2 regions of the Enterobacter huaxiensis genome follow, and region 2 is predicted to be linked to the other one. Evidence: predicted binding sites of a transcription regulator. Region 2 holds the regulator's gene; the other holds the start of a gene.
What was found. The regulator LexA, encoded in region 2, represses DNA repair genes until DNA is damaged. The targets are predictions, from matches to a motif close to TNCTGTATGTACATACAGNA.
Positions count from the first base shown of each region.

Region 1 (3,416 bases), 560 kb from region 2:
AAGATCTGCACCCGGAGCTGGAAGTCATCGGCACCAACGCAGACAATGCGGTACCGAAATATCTGCGCAAGCTGTTCCTTGAATAATCTTCATTCGGTTATTTATTGCTCAGTTGTCAACTAAAGAGTTCGCTACAATGCCTGTCCTTCTTTCTGAGAGACAAGCATTGTGGCGCTACTCATTATCACCACCATCCTGTGGGCCTTCTCCTTTAGCCTGATTGGCGAATACCTTGCCGGTTCGGTCGACAGCTACTTCTCGGTGCTGATGCGCGTGGGGCTGGCGGCGCTGGTGTTCTTGCCGTTCCTGCGCACGCGCGGGCAATCGCTGAAAACGATCCTGCTGTATATGCTGGTGGGCGCGATGCAGCTTGGCATCATGTACCTGTTCAGCTTCCGGGCCTACGTCTACCTTTCCGTCTCGGAATTCCTGCTGTTCACCGTACTGACGCCGCTCTATATCACGCTGATATACGATCTGCTCAGCAAGCGCCGTCTGCGCTGGGGATACCTGCTGAGCGCCGCGCTGGCGGTGGTGGGGGCGGCAATTATCCGTTACGACAAGGTGAGCGATCACTTCTGGACCGGTCTGATGTTCGTCCAGCTCGCCAACATCAGCTTTGCCATCGGCATGGTTGGCTATAAGCGCCTGATGGAGACCCGCCCGATGCCGCAGCACAACGCGTTTGCGTGGTTTTATATGGGCGCGGCGATAGTCGCCGTGGCGGCGTGGTTTATGCTCGGTAACCCGCAGAAGCTGCCGACCACCACCGTGCAGTGGAGCGTTTTGGTCTGGCTGGGCGTGGTGGCGTCAGGGCTGGGATACTTCATGTGGAACTACGGCGCTACGCAGGTAGACGCCGGTACGCTGGGGATCATGAACAACGTGCACGTGCCTGCGGGGCTGCTGGTTAACCTTGCCATCTGGCAGGAGCAGCCGCACTGGCCGAGCTTCCTTATTGGGGGAGCGGTGATCCTGGCTTCGCTGTGGGTACATCGCCGCTGGGTCGCTCCGCGCTCCGCACAAACGGAAGATGGTCGCACGCGTGGTTCCGCGCTGAGCGAATAAACGCATCCGTCACCGGCTGACGCTGCTCGCCGTCGCGCACGGCGGAGTACAGCCGGCTCCACAGCCCATCGCCCAGGGTTTTGGTCACCACCAGGCCCTGGCGTTCAAAACTCTCCACCACCCAGTGCGGCAGCGCCGCGATGCCCATTCTGGCCGCCACCATCTGAATCAACAGCAACGTGTTATCCACGCTTTTCAGCTGTGGGCTAATGCCCGCAGGCTGCAGGAAGTGACGCCAGATATCCAGACGGCTGCGCTGCACCGGATAAATTAGCAGCGTTTCAGTGGCTAAATCTTCCGGCGTGATGCGCGTTTTAGCCGCCAGCGGATGGTCCGGGGCCAGCACCAGGCGCACTTCAAAATCAAACATTGGTGAATAGTGCAGCCCGCTGCGCGGCAGAATGTCCGAGGTCATGACAAGATCCAGCTCGCCCTGCTGAAGCGACGGCTGCGGGTCAAAGGTCACACCGGATTTAAAGTCCATCTCCACCTGCGGCCACTTCTGGCGGAAGTTCTCAAGCGCGGGGGTCAGCCACTGAATACAGCTGTGGCACTCAATAGCGATACGTAAAGTGGTTTGCTGCGGCTCGTTGCAGGACTGCAGCGCGCTGGCGATCTGCGGCAGTACCTGATTGGCCAGCTGCAGCAGGATCTCGCCCTGCGGCGTAAGGCGCAGAGGCTGGCTCTTACGCACAAAAAGTCGAAAGCCGAGGCGTTGTTCCAGATCGCTGAACTGGTGAGAAAGGGCAGACTGGGTCTGGTGCAGCGTGGCCGCGGCCGCCGCAAGAGAACCGCAGTTCCGCAACGCTTGTAACGTTTTCAGGTGTTTAATCTCGATCATGAAAGTCCTTCACTTCGCCATGAACATATTGCGCTTGAGGAATATACAGTACCTGCCAATTATAGATGTGTAAACATCTGGACGTCTAAATAACGAATTTCTACAAGGGGTACACCATGACAATCCGCAATCACACTCTCGGTTTCCCTCGCGTTGGCCTGCGTCGCGAGCTGAAAAAAGCGCAAGAAAGCTACTGGGCAGGCAACGCCACCCGTGATGAACTGCTGGCCGTAGGCCGCGAACTGCGCGCCCGCCACTGGGACCAGCAAAAACAGGCGGGGATTGACCTGCTGCCGGTAGGCGATTTCGCCTGGTACGACCATGTTCTGACGACCAGCCTGCTGCTTGGCAACGTGCCGGCTCGTCATCAGAACAAAGATGGATCGGTAGATATCGATACCCTGTTCCGCATCGGCCGCGGCCGGGCGCCAACGGGTGAGCCTGCGGCAGCGGCGGAAATGACCAAGTGGTTCAACACCAACTATCACTATATGGTGCCGGAGTTCGTGAAAGGTCAGCAGTTCAGGCTGACCTGGACGCAGCTTCTGGACGAAGTAGACGAAGCGCTGGCGCTGGGCCACCAGGTGAAGCCCGTGCTGCTGGGGCCGGTAACCTACCTGTGGCTGGGCAAGGTGAAAGGCGAACAGTTCGACCGCCTCAGCCTGCTGAACGACATTCTGCCCGTGTACAAGCAGGTGCTGATTGAGCTGGGGAAACGCGGCATTCAGTGGGTGCAAATCGACGAACCGGCGCTGGTGCTCGAGCTGCCCCAGGAATGGCTCGATGCCTTTAAACCAGCGTATGACGCGCTCACCGGTCAGGTGAAGCTGCTGCTAACCACCTATTTCGAAGGCGTGACGCCGAACCTCAAGACTATCACCGCGCTTCCTGTGCAGGGCCTGCACGTTGACCTGGTTCACGGTAAAGATGATGTGGCGGAGCTGCACAAGCGTTTGCCAGCGGACTGGCTGCTTTCCGCCGGCCTGATTAACGGCCGTAACGTCTGGCGCGCCGATCTCACCGAAAAATACGCACAAGTTAAAGACATCGTCGGCAAACGTGAGCTGTGGGTAGCCTCGTCCTGCTCCCTGCTGCACAGCCCGATCGATCTGAGCGTGGAAACCCGCCTGGATGCGGAGGTGAAAAGCTGGTTTGCTTTCGCCCTGCAAAAATGTGAGGAACTGGCGCTGCTGCGCGACGCGCTGAACGGCGGAGACACGGCGGCGATTGCCGAATGGAGCGCGCCGATCCGGGCGCGTCGCCACTCGGCTCGCGTACACAACCCGGCGGTAGAGAAACGTCTGGCGGCCATTACCGCCCAGGACAGTCAGCGCCAGAGCGCCTATGAAGTCCGTGCTGAAGCCCAGCGCGCCCGCTTCAACCTGCCCGCGTGGCCGACCACGACGATAGGCTCTTTCCCGCAGACAACGGAGATCCGCGGCCTGCGTCTGGACTTCAAAAAGGGCAATCTGGATGCCAATAACTATCGCACCGGCATTGCAGAACA
Region 1 is NZ_CP043342.1:197,876-201,291, forward strand. Features, by position in the region: gene yigL (sugar/pyridoxal phosphate phosphatase YigL) at 1-86, shown strand, start outside; gene D5067_RS00970 (carboxylate/amino acid/amine transporter) at 169-1,068, shown strand; gene metR (HTH-type transcriptional regulator MetR) at 956-1,909, opposite strand; gene metE (5-methyltetrahydropteroyltriglutamate--homocysteine S-methyltransferase) at 2,026-3,416, shown strand, end outside.
Region 1: a site for LexA is predicted at 1,941-1,960, ahead of metR (HTH-type transcriptional regulator MetR). Genes of this name have one in related genera too.

Region 2 (3,416 bases):
CTCGTGGCCGTCATGCGCCAGCTGGCGCACGCGCTCGGCGTTATGGACGTTAATCCCCTGATAGAGACGGTTCCAGGTAAAACTCAGGATACGATCGGACAGACGAATCATCTCGTAGGAGAAGTTCGCGGCGATCTCTTCCATCAGCGCAATGGCGTTCTGCTGTGCTTTCTCGTGGGAAATCTTTTTACTGCGCGCTTCGTCTTCAACCGCGCGAGCAATCGCTTTGGAGGCCAGCAGCTTGTTGAACAGATCCTGACGCGCCGGAAGGCGTGGCCCAACGGCCGCCAGGCGCTGGCGTGCGAAGTGCATACGCGCTACGCGAGCCAGTTTTTGCGCAATGATCTTATCGGTCCCGTGCTCGTCCGCCATGCGGCGAAGGGAGACGGAAGGGGAGAAGCGCACAAAGCTGTCGCGCCCAAGCCAGGAGACCGCGAAGAATTTCTGGATGCCGTTAAGCATGCGCAGCGGTGGATTCTCTTCACCCTTTTCGCGGCCCGGACGGCGGCCAAACATGACGGAAACCGGCACCATCTGCACATCCAGGTCAGGATTGCTACGGTGCAGGTCGAGGTAGTCATGGAACAGCTTGATGGACTCTTCTTTCGGCGTGTAATAGGTGAACACGCGCGGCCCGCCGTGGATAAACACGTAGCGTGGCAACAGCGTGCCATCGACTTCCAGCGGTTCAAGCGGGTCGGGTAAATCATGCGCCAGACACTGGGCGCGAAGCGTCAACAGGTCTGCCTTAGAGTTATAAGGCAAAACGTACATAATAGGGCGCGACGTATCGAGCCCTAATTCCAGCGCGGGTTCTGCTGGGATAGACTTACTTTTTACCAGGACGCTTAATGGTAAATTAAGTAATTTGTAGTAAATTCGTGGCCAGCCGGACATAAACGATGTAAAGCCTCTGGTTAATAATGCAATTGCTGCGCAAGGATAACAGAAAGCGCGCAAAATTTCTGTTGTTACCCGTCATACTTCGGCTACAGCGAAACGCGCTGCTGCTAGAGTTACTGACGCTATTTCCAATAAAAGGTTCTATTAATGGCCAATAATACCACTGGGTTTACTCGAATCATCAAAGCTGCCGGCTATTCATGGAAAGGTTTCCGTGCCGCATGGGTCAATGAAGCCGCATTTCGCCAGGAGGGCGTTGCCGCTATCGTCGCGGTTATCATCGCCTGTTTCCTTGACGTTGATGCTATTACCCGCGTACTGCTCATCGGTTCCGTACTTCTGGTGATGATAGTGGAAATTCTTAATAGCGCTATTGAGGCCGTTGTGGATCGGATTGGCTCGGATTTCCATGAGCTCTCAGGCCGCGCGAAAGACATGGGGTCTGCCGCTGTGTTACTGGCGATTATCACTGCGGCTATCACCTGGGTCACGCTGCTTTGGTCGCATTTCCGATGAGCCTCGTAGAATAATTAAGTCCCTGGTTTTTTGTGCAGTTTTTGGTTCCAAATTCGCCTTTGACTGTATATACTCACAGCATAACTGTATATACACCCAGGGGGCGGAATGAAAGCGTTAACGACCAGGCAGCAAGAGGTGTTTGATCTCATCCGGGATCACATCAGCCAGACGGGTATGCCACCCACGCGTGCGGAAATCGCACAGCGTCTGGGCTTCCGTTCTCCAAATGCTGCTGAAGAACACCTTAAAGCGCTGGCGCGTAAAGGCGTGATTGAGATTGTTTCTGGTGCTTCACGCGGCATCCGCCTGCTGGTGGAAGAAGAAACGGGTATCCCGCTAATTGGCCGTGTTGCCGCAGGTGAACCCCTGCTGGCACAGCAGCATATCGAAGGACACTATCAGGTCGATCCTGGCATGTTCAAACCGAGTGCGGATTTCTTGCTGCGCGTCAGCGGAATGTCCATGAAAGACATCGGTATTCTCGATGGCGATCTGCTGGCGGTACATAAAACGCAGGATGTGCGTAATGGCCAGGTGGTAGTGGCGCGCATTGATGACGAAGTGACCGTTAAGCGCCTGAAAAAGCAGGGCAATACGGTACAGCTTCTGCCAGAAAATAATGAATTCTCACCTATCGTGGTGGATCTCCGTGAACAGAGTTTCTCCATTGAAGGTCTGGCAGTGGGTGTTATCCGCAACGGTGAATGGCTGTAATCTCTTCCTGACAGGCTGCGGGTCTCCGCAGCCTGATTGACTTTCCACTCCCGGTATTTTTCATGTCACTGCTGACGGCTTCTGATAAGGCACTGTGGCGTCTTGCGCTGCCGATGATTTTCTCCAATATCACCGTTCCCCTATTGGGGCTGGTGGATACGGCGGTCATTGGTCATCTGGATTCACCCGTTTATCTGGGCGGCGTAGCGATTGGCGCAACGGCAACCAGCTTCCTCTTTATGCTGCTGCTCTTTTTGCGTATGAGCACCACAGGCCTGACGGCACAGGCGTATGGCGCCAAAGACCCGCTGCGCCTGGCGCGGGCGCTGGTTCAGCCGCTCATTCTCGCGCTCGGCGCAGGCGCCTTAATCGTATTGCTGCGTACGCCGCTGATCGATCTGGCACTCCATATTGTGGGCGGCAGCGAGGCGGTACTTGAGCAGGCGCGGCGCTTCCTCGAAATTCGCTGGCTCAGCGCACCCGCCTCACTGGCAAACCTGGTCCTGCTGGGCTGGCTGCTGGGCGTTCAGTATGCCCGCGCGCCGGTTATCCTGCTGGTAGTGGGAAACCTTCTGAACATCGTGCTCGACCTCTGGCTGGTGATGGGCCTGCACATGAACGTGCGGGGCGCGGCGCTGGCGACGGCCATTGCGGAATACGGCACGTTTGTCATCGGCCTGTGGATGGTCTGGCGCGTGCTGGCCATGCGCGGCATCTCCCTCGCGATGCTGAAAACCGCATGGCGCGGCAACATCCGCAAGCTGCTGGCGCTTAACCGTGACATCATGCTGCGCTCGCTCCTGCTTCAGCTCTGTTTCGGCGCGTTGACGGTCTTTGGCGCCCGTCTTGGGCCTGAGATCGTTGCGGTCAATGCGGTACTGATGACGCTGCTTACCTTCACGGCTTACGCGCTTGATGGCTTCGCCTATGCCGTTGAGGCGCACTCCGGGCAGGCCTACGGGGCGCGACAACGCGGTCAGCTGCAGGAGGTATGGCAGGCTGCCTGCCGTCAGGCGGGTCTTGTTGCGCTGGCTTTTGCACTGATTTATGCCTGCTTCGGTAGCCACATCATTGCACTGCTGACCTCGTTACCGGCAATACGCGAACTGGCAGACCGCTACATCGTCTGGCAGATGATTTTACCGGTGGTGGGCGTCTGGTGTTATCTGCTGGACGGCATGTTTATCGGTGCGACGCGGGGCGCCGAGATGCGCAACAGCATGGCCGTCGCGGCGGCGGGCTTTGGCCTGACGCTGCTGACGCTGCCGTATCTGGGCAAT
Region 2 is NZ_CP043342.1:4,539,140-4,542,555, reverse strand. Features, by position in the region: gene plsB (glycerol-3-phosphate 1-O-acyltransferase PlsB) at 1-897, opposite strand, end outside; gene D5067_RS21680 (diacylglycerol kinase) at 1,051-1,419, shown strand; gene lexA (transcriptional repressor LexA) at 1,528-2,136, shown strand; gene dinF (MATE family efflux transporter DinF) at 2,199-3,416, shown strand, end outside.